DNA from 3 places in the Bradyrhizobium sp. LMG 9283 genome. Region 3 is predicted to be linked to each of the others. Evidence: predicted binding sites of a transcription regulator. Region 3 holds the regulator's gene; each other region holds the start of a gene.
What was found. The regulator LexA, encoded in region 3, represses DNA repair genes until DNA is damaged. The targets are predictions, from matches to a motif close to TGTTCNNNNTGTGTTCNG.

Region 1: a site for LexA is predicted at 2,625-2,642, ahead of P6U29_RS03660 (helicase-related protein). Genes of this name have one in related genera too.
Region 2: a site for LexA is predicted at 2,033-2,050, ahead of P6U29_RS00855 (YifB family Mg chelatase-like AAA ATPase). Genes of this name have one in related genera too.

The regions. Positions count from the first base shown of each region.
Region 1 is NZ_CP120691.1:792,703-796,963, reverse strand. It holds gene P6U29_RS03660 (helicase-related protein) at 1-2,345, opposite strand, end outside; gene P6U29_RS03655 (DUF3108 domain-containing protein) at 3,081-3,890, opposite strand.
Region 2 is NZ_CP120691.1:184,690-188,950, reverse strand. It holds gene P6U29_RS00860 (hypothetical protein) at 1-409, opposite strand, end outside; gene P6U29_RS00855 (YifB family Mg chelatase-like AAA ATPase) at 508-1,974, opposite strand; gene P6U29_RS00850 (PilZ domain-containing protein) at 2,201-2,446, shown strand; gene P6U29_RS00845 (tetratricopeptide repeat protein) at 2,526-3,299, shown strand; gene P6U29_RS00840 (CpaE family protein) at 3,341-4,261, opposite strand, start outside.
Region 3 is NZ_CP120691.1:4,314,494-4,318,754, reverse strand. It holds gene P6U29_RS20385 (hypothetical protein) at 1-117, opposite strand, end outside; gene glp (gephyrin-like molybdotransferase Glp) at 262-1,473, shown strand; gene lexA (transcriptional repressor LexA) at 1,649-2,350, shown strand; gene P6U29_RS20370 (hypothetical protein) at 2,903-3,337, shown strand; gene P6U29_RS20365 (ComEC/Rec2 family competence protein) at 3,464-4,261, opposite strand, start outside.

The DNA of each region.
Region 1 (4,261 bases), 3.5 Mb from region 3:
TCGCCCGGCGAGTTCTCGCGCCAGGCCAGCGCCGGCCGGATCAGATCAGCCAGCCGCTCCAGGATATCGACGCGCACGGCGCGCTCGCCGGCCTGCTTGTAGCCGAGCACGCGATAGGCATCGCGCGGCAGCTGCTTGTCGACCGGGAACGACGTGCGCCCCGACGATGCCAGATGCTGTGCACCCGACAACGCGGAGAGATCGACATTGTCCTGCTTCAGCGCCCAGAGCAGCGCGGCGAGCGCACGCGCGGCGGGCTTGAGCAGGCCGGGGAAATAGATGTGATAGGCGCCGAAGCGGACGCCGTATTTCCGCAACACGGCGCGCGAGGGCTGATCGAGATCCTTCAGCTCGCTTGCAATCTTCGGACGCTCGAGCACGCCGAGCGCCTCGACCAGCTGATAGGCGATGCCGCGGGCAATGCCGGTGACGTCCTCGGCCTTCGACAGCTCGAACATCGGCCCGAGCAGTTTCTCGATATGGGTCTTGAGCCAGAGCTCGAGCCGCGCCTGCACCTTGTCGCGCGGGCCGCCGGTCAGGCGCTCGTCGGAGATGATGCGGATGCGCGGATGCAGCGCGTCCTCTGCGGCGGCGAGGCGCGCCACGGCATCGCCGGTCCAGCGGATGATGCCCTCGGAGGTCAGCACGAACTGCTCGTCCGGCGCGTTGCCCAGCTTCTCGGCGCGCGCATTGATCTCGCCGGCGAGCACCGCTTGCGCTGCAGCCTGCAAGGCTTTCGCATCCGAGCCGGCCTCCGCCGCATCCGGTGCAAAGGTGAAGCCGTCGAGGCGGCCGATGACATGGCCTTCGACGATGACTTCGCCGGTCTTGCCGATTTCAGTATTCAAGCTCGTGTTCTCCCGCAGGCGGCGCATCAATACACTGGTCCGGCGATCAACGAAACGCTCAGTCAAGCGTTCATGGAGCGCATCCGATAATTTATTTTCGACCTCCCGCGTGATCCCCTGCCAGCGTTCGGGGTCTCTCAGCCAGTCCGGGCGGTTGGCGACGAAGGTCCAGGTGCGGATCTGGGCGATTCGGGCCGACAGCGTATCGATGTCGCCGTCGATACGGTCGGCCTGGGTGACCTGGGCCTCGAACCAGGAATCGGGAATGCATCCCTTCCGCATCAGGAAGCCGTACAGCGTCGTCACCAGCTCGGCATGGGCGGCCGGCGACAGTTTTCGGTAGTCCGGGACCTGGCAGGCCTCCCAGAGACGCTCCACGGCGGCCTTGCCATGCGCGATATCGCGCACCTCGCCGTCGCGGGCGGCATGATCGAGCACGCGCATGTCCTCGGCGATCGGCGCGCGCGTCAGCGTCTCGTGGCCGGGGCCGAGATTCAGCGACACCTGCAGGGCGCCGAGCGAAGAGAAATCCAGCTTGGAGTTGCGCCATTGCAGCACCTTCACGGCATCGAAGGTGTGGTTCTGCAGCGCGTTGACGAGCTCGGGCTCGAACGGTGCGCAACGGCCGGTGGTGCCGAAGGTGCCGTTGCGGGTGGCGCGGCCGGCGCGGCCGGCCACTTGCGCGAATTCGGCCGGCGTCAGGCGGCGGAACTGGTAGCCGTCGAACTTGCGGTCGGAGGCAAACGCGACGTGGTCGACGTCGAGATTGAGGCCCATGCCGACGGCATCGGTGGCGACGAGATAGTCGACATCGCCGTTCTGGAACATCGCGACCTGCGCGTTGCGCGTGCGGGGCGAGAGCGAGCCCAGAACAACGGCGGCGCCGCCGTGCTGGCGGCGGATCAGCTCGGCGATGGCGTAGACCTCGTCGGCGGAGAACGCGACGATGGCGGTGCGGCGCGGCTGGCGCGTGATCTTGCGGTCGCCGGCGAATTCGAGGCGAGACAGGCGCGGCCGCGTGATCATGGAGACGCCCGGCAGCAGCCGCTCGATGATCGGGCGCATGGTGGCAGCACCCAGCAGCAACGTCTCGTCGCGGCCGCGGCGGTTGAGCAGCCGATCGGTGAAGACATGGCCGCGTTCGAGATCGGCGGCGATCTGGACCTCGTCGACGGCGAGGAAGGAGACGTCGAGATCCCTGGGCATCGCCTCGACGGTCGACACCCAATAGCGCGGATTCTTCGGCTTGATCTTCTCTTCACCGGTGACGAGCGCGACGCTGGCCGCGCCCGCGCGATCGGCGATCTTGTTGTAGACCTCGCGCGCGAGCAGGCGCAGCGGCAGGCCGATCATGCCAGAGGGATGCGCGAGCATCCGCTCGATGGCGAGATGGGTCTTGCCGGTGTTGGTCGGCCCGAGCACCGCAGTGACGCCTGCGCCAGGCACTCGATCGGAAAGTGCGCGCTCGGAAGCGAAGGGGGAGGAAGAAAAAGCCATGTCCAGGGATTAGGTAGTGGCGATTTGGGCGAATGTCAGTGCTGGATGAGGCGGTGAGGGGGCTGGGTGTCGGTGATGTCTCCGAACGCTGCGCGGGCAGCCACGCACTCCGCTGTCATGCCCCGGCTTGACCGGGGCATCCAGTACACCGCGGCCTCTCGCTCGACCACAACCGCCGCGGCGTACTGGATCGCCCGGTCAAGCCGGGCGATGACACCGTGGGTGTGGGCACGCTCTCCCCAATTCCCGCGCAACTGTCTCACTTTGCGACGCTTTTCCCGTTCGCTTTAAGCTTCGGAACGACTCTAGAACGAATCGCGGCCGAATCGCTGACTCCCTGACGAGTCCTGTTCCGTTCACGCAACATGTCGCGGGACTCGTATTGGTTGCGCACTAGATGGAGTTTTGCGCGGCCGCACAAGCGACCGGGTTCGTTAAAGCTGGGGATGGGCGTTGAGTCGAATCAGAATCGGGGAGGAGTCAAATGGATTCCCTGGACATGAACGCTGCCGAAGCAAAATGTGCGAAAACAACCCCATGCACAGTAGGTAAGTGATTGAAATAATGCGACTTCTTTTTACCCTCCCCTGGAGGGGGAGGGTCGGCTCCCAGCGCGCAAGCGATGCGAGACGGGGTGGGGTGATCTCTCCGCTCGGGCAGTCCCCGTGTTGAGAGATCACCCCACCCCGCTCGCGCTGCGCGCGATCGACCCTCCCCCTCCAGGGGAGGGTAAGGTCACTGCGTCTTGGCCACCCTTGGCGGCTGGGGGGAGGTGACGAAGCTGGTCGCTTCCAGCATGGCCGGGCCCAAGGGCGTCGGCACTTTCAGCCAGAACGGGACCAGGATGCGCGTGCCCGCCACCGGCGCAAAGGCGATCTCGATATTGCGCTGGGCGGCGAGATATTTGATCACGGGGCGATCGGGGATGTAGCCCGCCACAGGCACGAAATAGAGCGCGCAGACCACGACCGGGCCCTTGTAGCCCTTCTCCGCCTTCACGGTCTCCATGCGCTTGAAATCGAGCTTGAGGTCGTAGCGCATGCGGCCGTCGAACACGGGCGCCGCGTTGTGGCAGGCCTCCGGCGCAACGGGGTCGCTGGTGCCGGGCACGCGCAAGAGCGAGGCCGTCATCGGGTCCCAGACGCCGCGGCGATGCGCGTCGGTGACGACGATACGATCCGGGTCGACCGGCGGCTCCGGCAAGATGGCAAAATCCTTCACATTGCCCTTGTCGAGGGTGATGCGGATCTCTTCGGTCTTCTTCTGGGTGGTGGTGGAGGCCTGATAGCCGGTCGCCACCAGCGCGCCATTGACGACGCGCCCTTGGCTGGCGCCGGTGCCCGACCCGCCCGTGAACGACTTCAACAGCCCCGTGGTGCCGCCGGAGGCCGCCGCCGAGAACACGTCGTCCTGGATGTCGATGTTCCAGGCGCCCTTGCCGACGGGAATGCCGGCCAGCGAGGCCTCATATTGCGCCTCGAGCTTGCCCTGCGCCGCGGCCGGCACCGCGCCCCAGGCCAGGGCCAGCACGCAAAAGGCAGCCAGCCAGCCGGCCAGGCGCGGACGGGCCGGGCGCAGGTTTTGTGCAAATAGGGGGGTTGTCAGCACGAAATAATCCAATCGGAGCGCGATGCGCTGTTACTTAAGCCAAAAACCGCGGCAAACAATGTGTTGGGGCCATCGTGGCCCTGGGAACTCCACCGGACTCTTCGGCGGCGAATACGCCCTTTATGTGATGGTAAGGTGCGACAATCATTGCCGTTTTTGTGATCGGGCGGTAGCCGGGGGCTCCCACCTCTCCCGCTTGCGGGAGAGCACAGGCCGCCTTCGGCGGCCGTCCTCTTGAGAACGCCGAGGCGAAGCCTCGGCTATGGCGCAGCGCGGGTGAGGGCTCTCTCCTTTGGGGGGCACTCGCG
Region 2 (4,261 bases), 4.1 Mb from region 3:
CCGCCTCGCGCTGCGAGAACGTCTTTGAGCGCACATAGATGCGGTAATCCACCGGTCCTTCGCTGGAGAGATAGATCACCTGGCCGCCATCGACCGGCTGCGCCGCAATCGAGACAAGGCGCGTCGCCGGATTGGCCTGGCAGGAATCCGGCTCGGAGCCGAGGCCATCGTCGACCACGGCGAAGTCCGCAGCGCCCGCATCGTCGATGATCTGGACCCGCACCGTGGCCCGCGCGGGATCGTCGGTGAAGGCGACATGCACGCCGGCGGTCCAGAACAGGGAGGTGAGCTCGACCGATGTTTCGCCCAGCGCGATGCAGGGATGCGAAACCGATCCGATCTCGGCGCGGGCGAACACCGCAGCCGCCAAAACGGGAACAACCGAGGCCAGGACCTTGAAACGCAACATGACGCTCTACTCGCCAAGCCCGTGGGAGAACTCGTTGGGCCTTATGGTTTGCAGAGCGTAAAGGAAACTCGTTACCGCGGGGTTGATGCGCGACGCGCTTAAGCTATCTGGCGCACATCCTCCGCGAGTGCGCGGTAGGACAGCGCTTCGGCGAGATGCAGCCGGCCGATCTTGTCGGCATGATCGAGGTCGGCCAGCGTGCGCGCCACCCGCAGCACGCGGTGGTAGCCGCGCGCGGACAGCCGCATGGTCTCGGCGGCATCGCGCAGCAGCTTGGCGCCTTGCGCGTCAGGCTTTGCGATCTCCTCCAATACGGAAGCGGGCGCCTCTGCATTGGTGCGAATGTGGAGCAAGCCTGCATCCGCATAGCGCGCGAGCTGGATGTCGCGCGCTGCCGCAACGCGCGCGGCGACCTCGGCCGAGCCCTCCGCCGGCGGTGGCAGGATCAGATCGGCGGCGGTCACCGCCGGCACCTCGATGCGCAGATCGATGCGGTCCATCAGGGGACCGGAGATGCGCGCCTGGTAATCGCCGGTGCAGCGGTCGATGCGGCCGCGCTTGCAGGCATAGCCGGGCTCGAACGCGTTGCCGCAGCGGCAGGGATTCATCGCGGCGACCAGCATGAAGCGGGCAGGGTAGGTGACGCGGTGATTGGCGCGCGACACCGCGACCTCGCCGTTCTCCAGCGGCTGACGCAGCGAATCCAGCACGCGCGGATCGAACTCCGGCAGCTCGTCGAGGAACAGCACGCCCTGATGCGGCGAGCGGAACGGTCGCCGCGCCGTCAGCGCGCCGCCTTCGATCTCGCCGGCGACGGAGGCGATCATCGAGACCTCGAGCAGCTCGCTTGGCGAGAGCGGCGGCAGGATCGAGGGCAGGCGCGCGGCCAACATCGATTTGCCGGCGCCGGGCGCGCCGATCATGAGCAGATGATGCCCGCCGGCGGCCGCGATCTCCAGCGCGCGCTTGGCGCTCTCCTGGCCCTTGATGTCGCGCAGGTCGAGCGTCGAGGCGGCGGCTTCGTGCACTTTCGGCGAGGGCCGCGACAGCACTTGCGTGCCCTTGAAATGGTTGGCGATCTGGATCAGCGAGCTTGCGGCGATGATCTGGATGTCCGGGCTCGCCCACGCCGCTTCGGAGCCGCAAGACGCCGGACAGATCAGCCCTTCCTCGCGCATATTGGCGCCGATCGCGGCGGGAAGAACGCCGGCCACCGGCGCGATCGAGCCGTCGAGGCCGAGCTCGCCGAGCACGGTGAAGCCGGCGAGCGCATCCGGCGGGATCGCCCCGATCGCGGCCATCAGCCCGAGCGCGATCGGCAGGTCGTAATGGCTGCCTTCCTTCGGGACGTCGGCCGGTGCCAGATTGACGGTGATCCGCCGCGCCGGCAGCGCCAGCCCCGAGGCGAGCAGCGCCGAACGCACCCGCTCGCGCGCCTCCGACACCGCCTTGTCGGGCAGGCCGACGATGGCGAAGGCCGGCAGGCCGGGCGCCACCTGCACCTGCACGTCGACCGCGCGGGCCTCGATCCCCTCGAAGGCGACGGTAGAAACCCGTTGAACCATGCTCGAACCAGCCTGCCCTTTTCCACAATTACGGGTAGCAGAGCGCGGCGGTTTTCGCAAGAACAATACGGGAACAATGCTCTGGGCCCGTGCAAGTCCTAACCAGTCGTAAACGCGACGCAAAGACTACGTCTCGAATGCAAGTCGCTCTCCTCAGCACATCCCAACGAATGTCCGCTACTCCTGGGCCTGCGGGATGGACCGTGGTCTAACGGGTGAAAAGTAAATGCTTGCAAATCGCCGGAGAAGCGAACGTCGGGTGTGCAGCCGTCTCGCCAAGATCCATTTTGGCGCGGGCTCGCTGCCGCGGGATTGCACGATCACGGATATTTCGGATGGCGGCGTGAAAGTGGTGGCGGAATTTTTGGAAGTGCCACCGCAATTCACCATCATCTTTGCGCCCGACTATTCCCGCCAATGCCGCCTGCGCTGGCGCATCGGCTGCGAGTTCGGCGCCGAATTCGTCGATTAGGCTGCTGCGGGGCGCCTCCTTAACGGGACTTTAGCGTTAATCGGTCAGCATCCCTGATCAGTCGCCGAGTGATCAGAGTATGTCCAAGCGTCCGTCCCCCGCCCTGCCTCCGGCGAAATTCCTGCTTCCCGCGTTCATGGTGCTGGTCCTCGGCGGCTGCCAGACCAATGGCATCGAGGATGTGACCGGCGCGCTCGGCGTCAAATCTGAAGCCCCGGTCACGGCCGACGCCAAGCCCGACATGGACGCGTTGCGCGAGCGCTATCGCGCCAAGCCAAGCGATCCCTCCGTTGCACTCGCCTACGGCAAGGCGCTGCGCGAGACCGGCCAGCGCGCGCAGGCGGTCGCGGTGCTGGAGCAGGCCGTGCTCGGCCATCCCAGCAACAAGGCGCTGCTCGCCGGCTATGGCCGCGCGCTCGCCGACAACGGCAATTTCCAGCAGGCCTTCGATGTCCTGAGCCGCGCCCATACACCGGAAGATCCAGATTGGCGCATCCTGTCGGCGCAGGGCGCGGCGCTGGATCAGCTCGGCCGCAATGAGGAGGCGCAGCAATATTACGCGAGCGCCTTGAAGATCGTGCCCGACGAGCCGCAGGTGCTGTCCAATCTCGGCCTGTCCTACATGCTCCAGAACAATCTGCCGCGGGCCGAGGAAACGATGCGGCGCGCGCATGAGCGCAATCCCGGAGATCCCCGCGTACGCGCCAATCTCGCGCTCGTGCTGGGGCTGGAAGGAAAGCAGGCCGAAGCCGAATCCATCGTAAGGGCCGATCTGCCGCCCGACCAGGCGGCGGCCAAAGTCACCGCGCTGCGGCAGCTGCTGGCGAAGAAGCAGCAACGGGCGGACAGATAGCCCGCACTTTCCTGCGGCCCGACGAAGCGAGCACCGCTATCCTACGAAGCCTTGCGATGCGGGGCCGAGCCGCGCCCTGACCTGCCCTTCAGCTTCTTCAAGAGCGGCTCGAGCAGCGAGCGCTTCGGCTTTTTCACCTCGCCGCGGCCGGCGAGGCGGTTCGCCATGTTCTGGAACAGGAGGGTGGTGCGGTGGGTCTTGGAGACCTCCGCGATCATCTGACCGTTGTTGGCCGCGGTCGAGAACAATTTCGAATCGAACGGGATCACCGCGATCGGCTGGCTCTCCATGGTCTTGGCGAAGGCCTTGACCTCGATCTCTGCGCGCTTGTGCATGCCGACCTGGTTGAGGCAGTACAGCGGCGGCCGGTCGTTCGGCCGCGCTGTCTTCAGCACGCTCAGCATGTTCTTGGTGTTGCGCAAGTTGGCGAGATCGGGCTCGGCCACGATGACGATATCGTCGGCGTTCACCAGCGCGCGTCGCGTCCAGCCCGACCATTGATGGGGAACGTCGAGCACGATGCAGGGCGTGGTCATGCGCAGCGTGTCGAACACCGCGTCAAAGGCTTCGGCACCGAAATCGTAGACGCGGTCGAGCGTGGCGGGCGCCGCCAGCAGACTGAGGCGATCGGTGCATTTGGCGAGCAGGCGCTCCATCAGCGCCGTGTCCGGCCGGTCCTGCGACAGCACCGCATTGGCGATGCCCTGCACCGGGTCCTGGTTGTAGTCGAGGCCCGCCGTGCCGAAGGCGAGGTCGAGATCGATCACGACGGAATCGAGCGCAAGGTCTCGCGCGATGGTCCAGGCCAGATTATGTGCGACGGTGGACGCGCCGACGCCGCCCTTGGCGCCGACCACCGCGATGACGCGGCCGGTGATGATGGCCTCGGACGCCGAGAACAGGCTGCAGATCGAGCGGACCACGTCGAGGGTTTCGACCGGTCCGACCACATAGTCGTTGAC
Region 3 (4,261 bases):
CTCCTCGGGCTCCCCTCCGTTGCCGGTCAAAGCCAAAATCGCGCGCGCAATCTCGTCCTGGCTATCCGCAGGAAGCTGCCGCACGGCTTGGAGCGCCTTTTCGAGCAGTTTTGTCATCGACCGAAGATAAGCCGAGCCAGTGCGGAAAGGAAGCGTGACTTCTCGCTGGCTTGAGGAGGTCTTTTGCTTCAGCCCCTCCGCTCGGCTAGAACCTTGCCGACCGAGTCCTTCGATTGCTTCGATTTGTTGCGGGAGTTCGCCGTGGCCCTGATGCCGGTATCCGACGCGCTTGCCGCCGTGCTCGCCGGCACAGAGCCACTGGCCGAGGAGACGGTCGCCCTCGATCAGGCCTACCATCGCGTGCTCGCGCACAACATCGCGGCGCGGCGCACGCAGCCGCCCGAAGCCATGTCGGCGATGGACGGCTATGCCGTGCGCGCCGCCGATGCGGCCACGATCGATTCCAGGCTGACGGTGACCGGTGAGGTCGCAGCGGGCCGTCCGTTCGCGGGAACGGTCGGCGCCGGCGAAGCCGTTCGGATCTTCACCGGCGGCGTCGTTCCCGATGGCGCCGATGCGGTCGTGATCCAGGAGGACACGGTCGCCGACGGCAAGCACATCACGATCAAGGAAGCCGCGATTCCCGGACGGCACATCCGCCCTGCCGGCGTCGACTTCCGCGAGGGCGACGTGCTGCTGCGCAAGGGAACCCGTCTCACCGAGCGCGATCTCGCGCTCGCCGCTGCGATGAACCACCCGCAGCTTGCCGTTTGCCGCCGTCCGAAGGTCGCGATCCTCGCCACCGGCGACGAGCTGGTGATGCCGGGCGCCACGCCCGGATACGGCCAGATCGTCTATTCCAATGGCTACGCCCTGCACGCGCTCGCCCGCAGTGAGGGCGCCGAGACCATCGACCTCGGCGTTGCCGCCGATACGCTGCAGGCCACTTCCGCCGGCATCCGCCGCGCCCGCGAGAGCGGCGCCGACATCCTGATCACGACCGGTGGCGCGTCGGTCGGCGACCACGATCTGGTTCAGCAGGCGCTGAAGGGCGAAGGCATCTCGATGGCGTTCTGGAAGATCGCTATCCGGCCCGGCAAGCCGATGATGCACGGACGGCTCGGCGCCATGCGCGTAATCGGCCTGCCCGGCAATCCGGTGTCATCATACGTATGCGCCTTCCTGTTCATGGTGCCGCTGATTCGCGCCCTGTCAGGCCGCTCGGTGATTCATCATCACCGCGAGCGCGCCGTGCTGGGCCGCGATCTCGGGGCCAACGACCAGCGCGAGGATTATCTGCGTGCGCGCCTGGAGCTGCGCGGCGACGGCACGCTCGTCGCCCTTCCCGTCAGCCATCAGGACTCCTCTCTGCTTGCGAATCTCGCTGCGGCACAGGTACTTCTCGTGCGCGCGCCGTTCGCGCCGAAGGCCGAGGCCGGCACGCCTTGCGAGGTGCTGCGGCTCCCCGCCTGAGCTGCATTGCACACGCATTCCGCGAGTTTTGCCCCGTTCACGGTAAATTAAGCAGTTGCGGAACACATATCGAACATATAGTGTCCGTTCATGATTTGTTTCGAGGATGTAGCGGCTTATCGCTGAATTCATCGTCTCGGAATCGAACGACATCAACCGGGGGACTTTGGTCGAGATGTTGACGCGCAAACAATACGAGCTTCTGCGGTTCATCAGCGAACGTCTGAAGGAAAGCGGCGTGCCGCCGTCCTTCGACGAGATGAAGGATGCGCTCGACCTGCGCTCGAAGTCAGGCATTCATCGCCTGATCACTGCGCTCGAGGAGCGCGGCTTCATCCGCCGCCTGCCCAACCGCGCCCGGGCCATCGAGGTGATCAAGCTGCCCGAACTCCAGGCCGCTGCCGGCAATCGCCGCGGCTTCACGCCGAGCGTCATCGAGGGCAATCTCGGCAAGGTGCGCGCGAGCTCCAGCCCGCCTGTTGACGAGGGCGAGCGTCCCGTCGCGGTGCCGGTGATGGGCCGCATCGCGGCCGGCACGCCGATCGAGGCGCTGCAGACCCGCAGCCACACCATCAGCGTACCGCCCGACATGCTCGGCTCGGGCGAGCACTACGCACTCGAAGTGCGCGGCGATTCGATGGTCGAGGCCGGCATCCTCGATGGCGACATGGCGCTGATCCAGCGCAACGAGAGCGCCGACACCGGCGACATCGTGGTGGCGCTGATCGATGACGAGGAGGCCACGCTCAAGCGCTTCCGCCGTCGCGGCGCCTCGATCGCGCTCGAGCCCGCCAATGCCGCCTACGAGGTCCGCATCCTTCCGCCGAACCGCGTGAAGATTCAGGGCAAGCTGATCGGGCTTTACCGGAAATACTAAGCGGTCCTGCGGTCGTTCGACACCTGTTGGAGCGGAGCATTTCCGCTCCGGCTGGATAGTCTTTCCGGATTATCCAGCCCCCCTCCGGCGCGACATCCTCGAGACGCCGCGCGAAGCGACATCGCTTCGCGGCCTGAGAGCTTGAGGAGACGCCATGCGCCAGATCGTTGCATGGACAATCATTGCGGCGCTGGCCGCAGCATCGGCATCGCAAGCCGTTGCCACACCATCGCATCGCCGTATGCGCAGGCAATCGGCGGCTCGCGAGCATATCCGCAACGCGCGGAATGCAATCGCACAGCCTCCGCAATCGAGCTGGCAATATTCAAGCTGGTCGGCACCCGCGGGGCGCTGACATGGCGTCTTCCGAATGCACAGGCGTCGGCTTTGTTCCTATCGAATCCGGGAAAGATAATGTGATCGTGGCTTGCGGACCCCAGCCGCAGATTTGCCTACAACCGAGCAGAACGTTGTATGCTTCACCCCGATAGAGGCCTGCGCCTCGAAAACAAAAGAGGTGCGGGTTCGCTATCTTCGCATGAGGAGCACCCGATGTGTGACTACAGCCTGCATGCCGTCGCGACGCGCCCTGCCGAAGTCGGCGAGACGATCGTCACGACAACCTTCCGCGGTACCTCGACACGCGGCTTCGCCTCCGAAGCCGATCTCTCGGTCGCGGTCTGCCTGCTGCCGGGAACGGAGCTCGCTTTCGCCGACAACGTCCGTTACGACAACCGCTGGATCTGGACGCGCACCGTCAACTCCCGCGTCGGAAAGTTCGGCAAGATCGACCCGCACATTCCCGATCGCCATCATGACGCGATCGAATTTCCCGACGGCAAATACGTGCTGGTGACACAGCTCGTCGAAGGCCAGCGCGCGACCGTGCTGCAGTTGCCGGTGACCCAGCCGGTTGGCGAGCGCGAGCACAAGCCGCAGATCGTCGCCGAGACGCGGTCCACGATCACGCGCCTGCCGATCGGCTGAGGTCGTCGCCCCCGGCCGGTGGGTCGAGGGCCAGGATTTGAAATGCCATCGCCGGCCGAGGCCGGCGAGATGGTATGGTTTGCGTCCTGCGGAATCCCGTCGGACCGGCACCCCGCGCATCTATCCTCAATCGTCAGCCTGCAAGTCGGCCTCCGATGGCGTTGCGTCCCGGTTGCGAGGCGCGGCCGTTTTCGGCGCAAGGCTGCTATCGAAATCCCCCTCGCCGGCGCCGGCGGGCAGCCAGGGGCGGTTTGCGCCTCTCGCCCTCACCGCCTGCACCGAGAAGCCCTCTCCGTTTTGCATCAGAGCCAGCGCGCCCTGACTGGCAAGACGCGGCCGATCGACCACCATCGCCGCGCAATCGGGCGGCGCGGGCCGCGCCGTCACCACCAACGCGGCACGGCTGCAATCATCAGCCAACGCGTCGATGCGCAGAGAAAGCGCGACCAGCCCTCCGTCCGCAAGCGGCGCCACGCAGCCGGACTCGTCACATGACACACCGCTCGCCAACGAGGCGTTGGCGGCATCGCGCGGATCGGCATCGGCAGCTAACCACTCCCTCAGCAGAAAGCCATCCTTGCTTGCCCGGATCACATGCAAACGCCCATCCCCGCCCCGGACCGCGACGCTCGCGCCATCCCCGGCAATCAGGATATCGGGCTGCCGCACCGACAGCCCCCAGAGGATCGCTGCAAGCAGCATCAGGGCACCGGACCAGCGCAAGGGCGTGCGCAGCAGGCCCATCACGATGATCCCGAGGCTGGCCGCGACCACCGGCGCGATCCCGAACGCCGGAATGCGGCCAACCGCGCCCGGCAGAGCCGCCACCCAGCGCGAGACCGCGACCATCCAGTCAATACCGATCCCCATCAGCCACCAGAACACGCCGTCGAGCCCGAAGGGAGCCGCGAGCAGCCCTAAAAG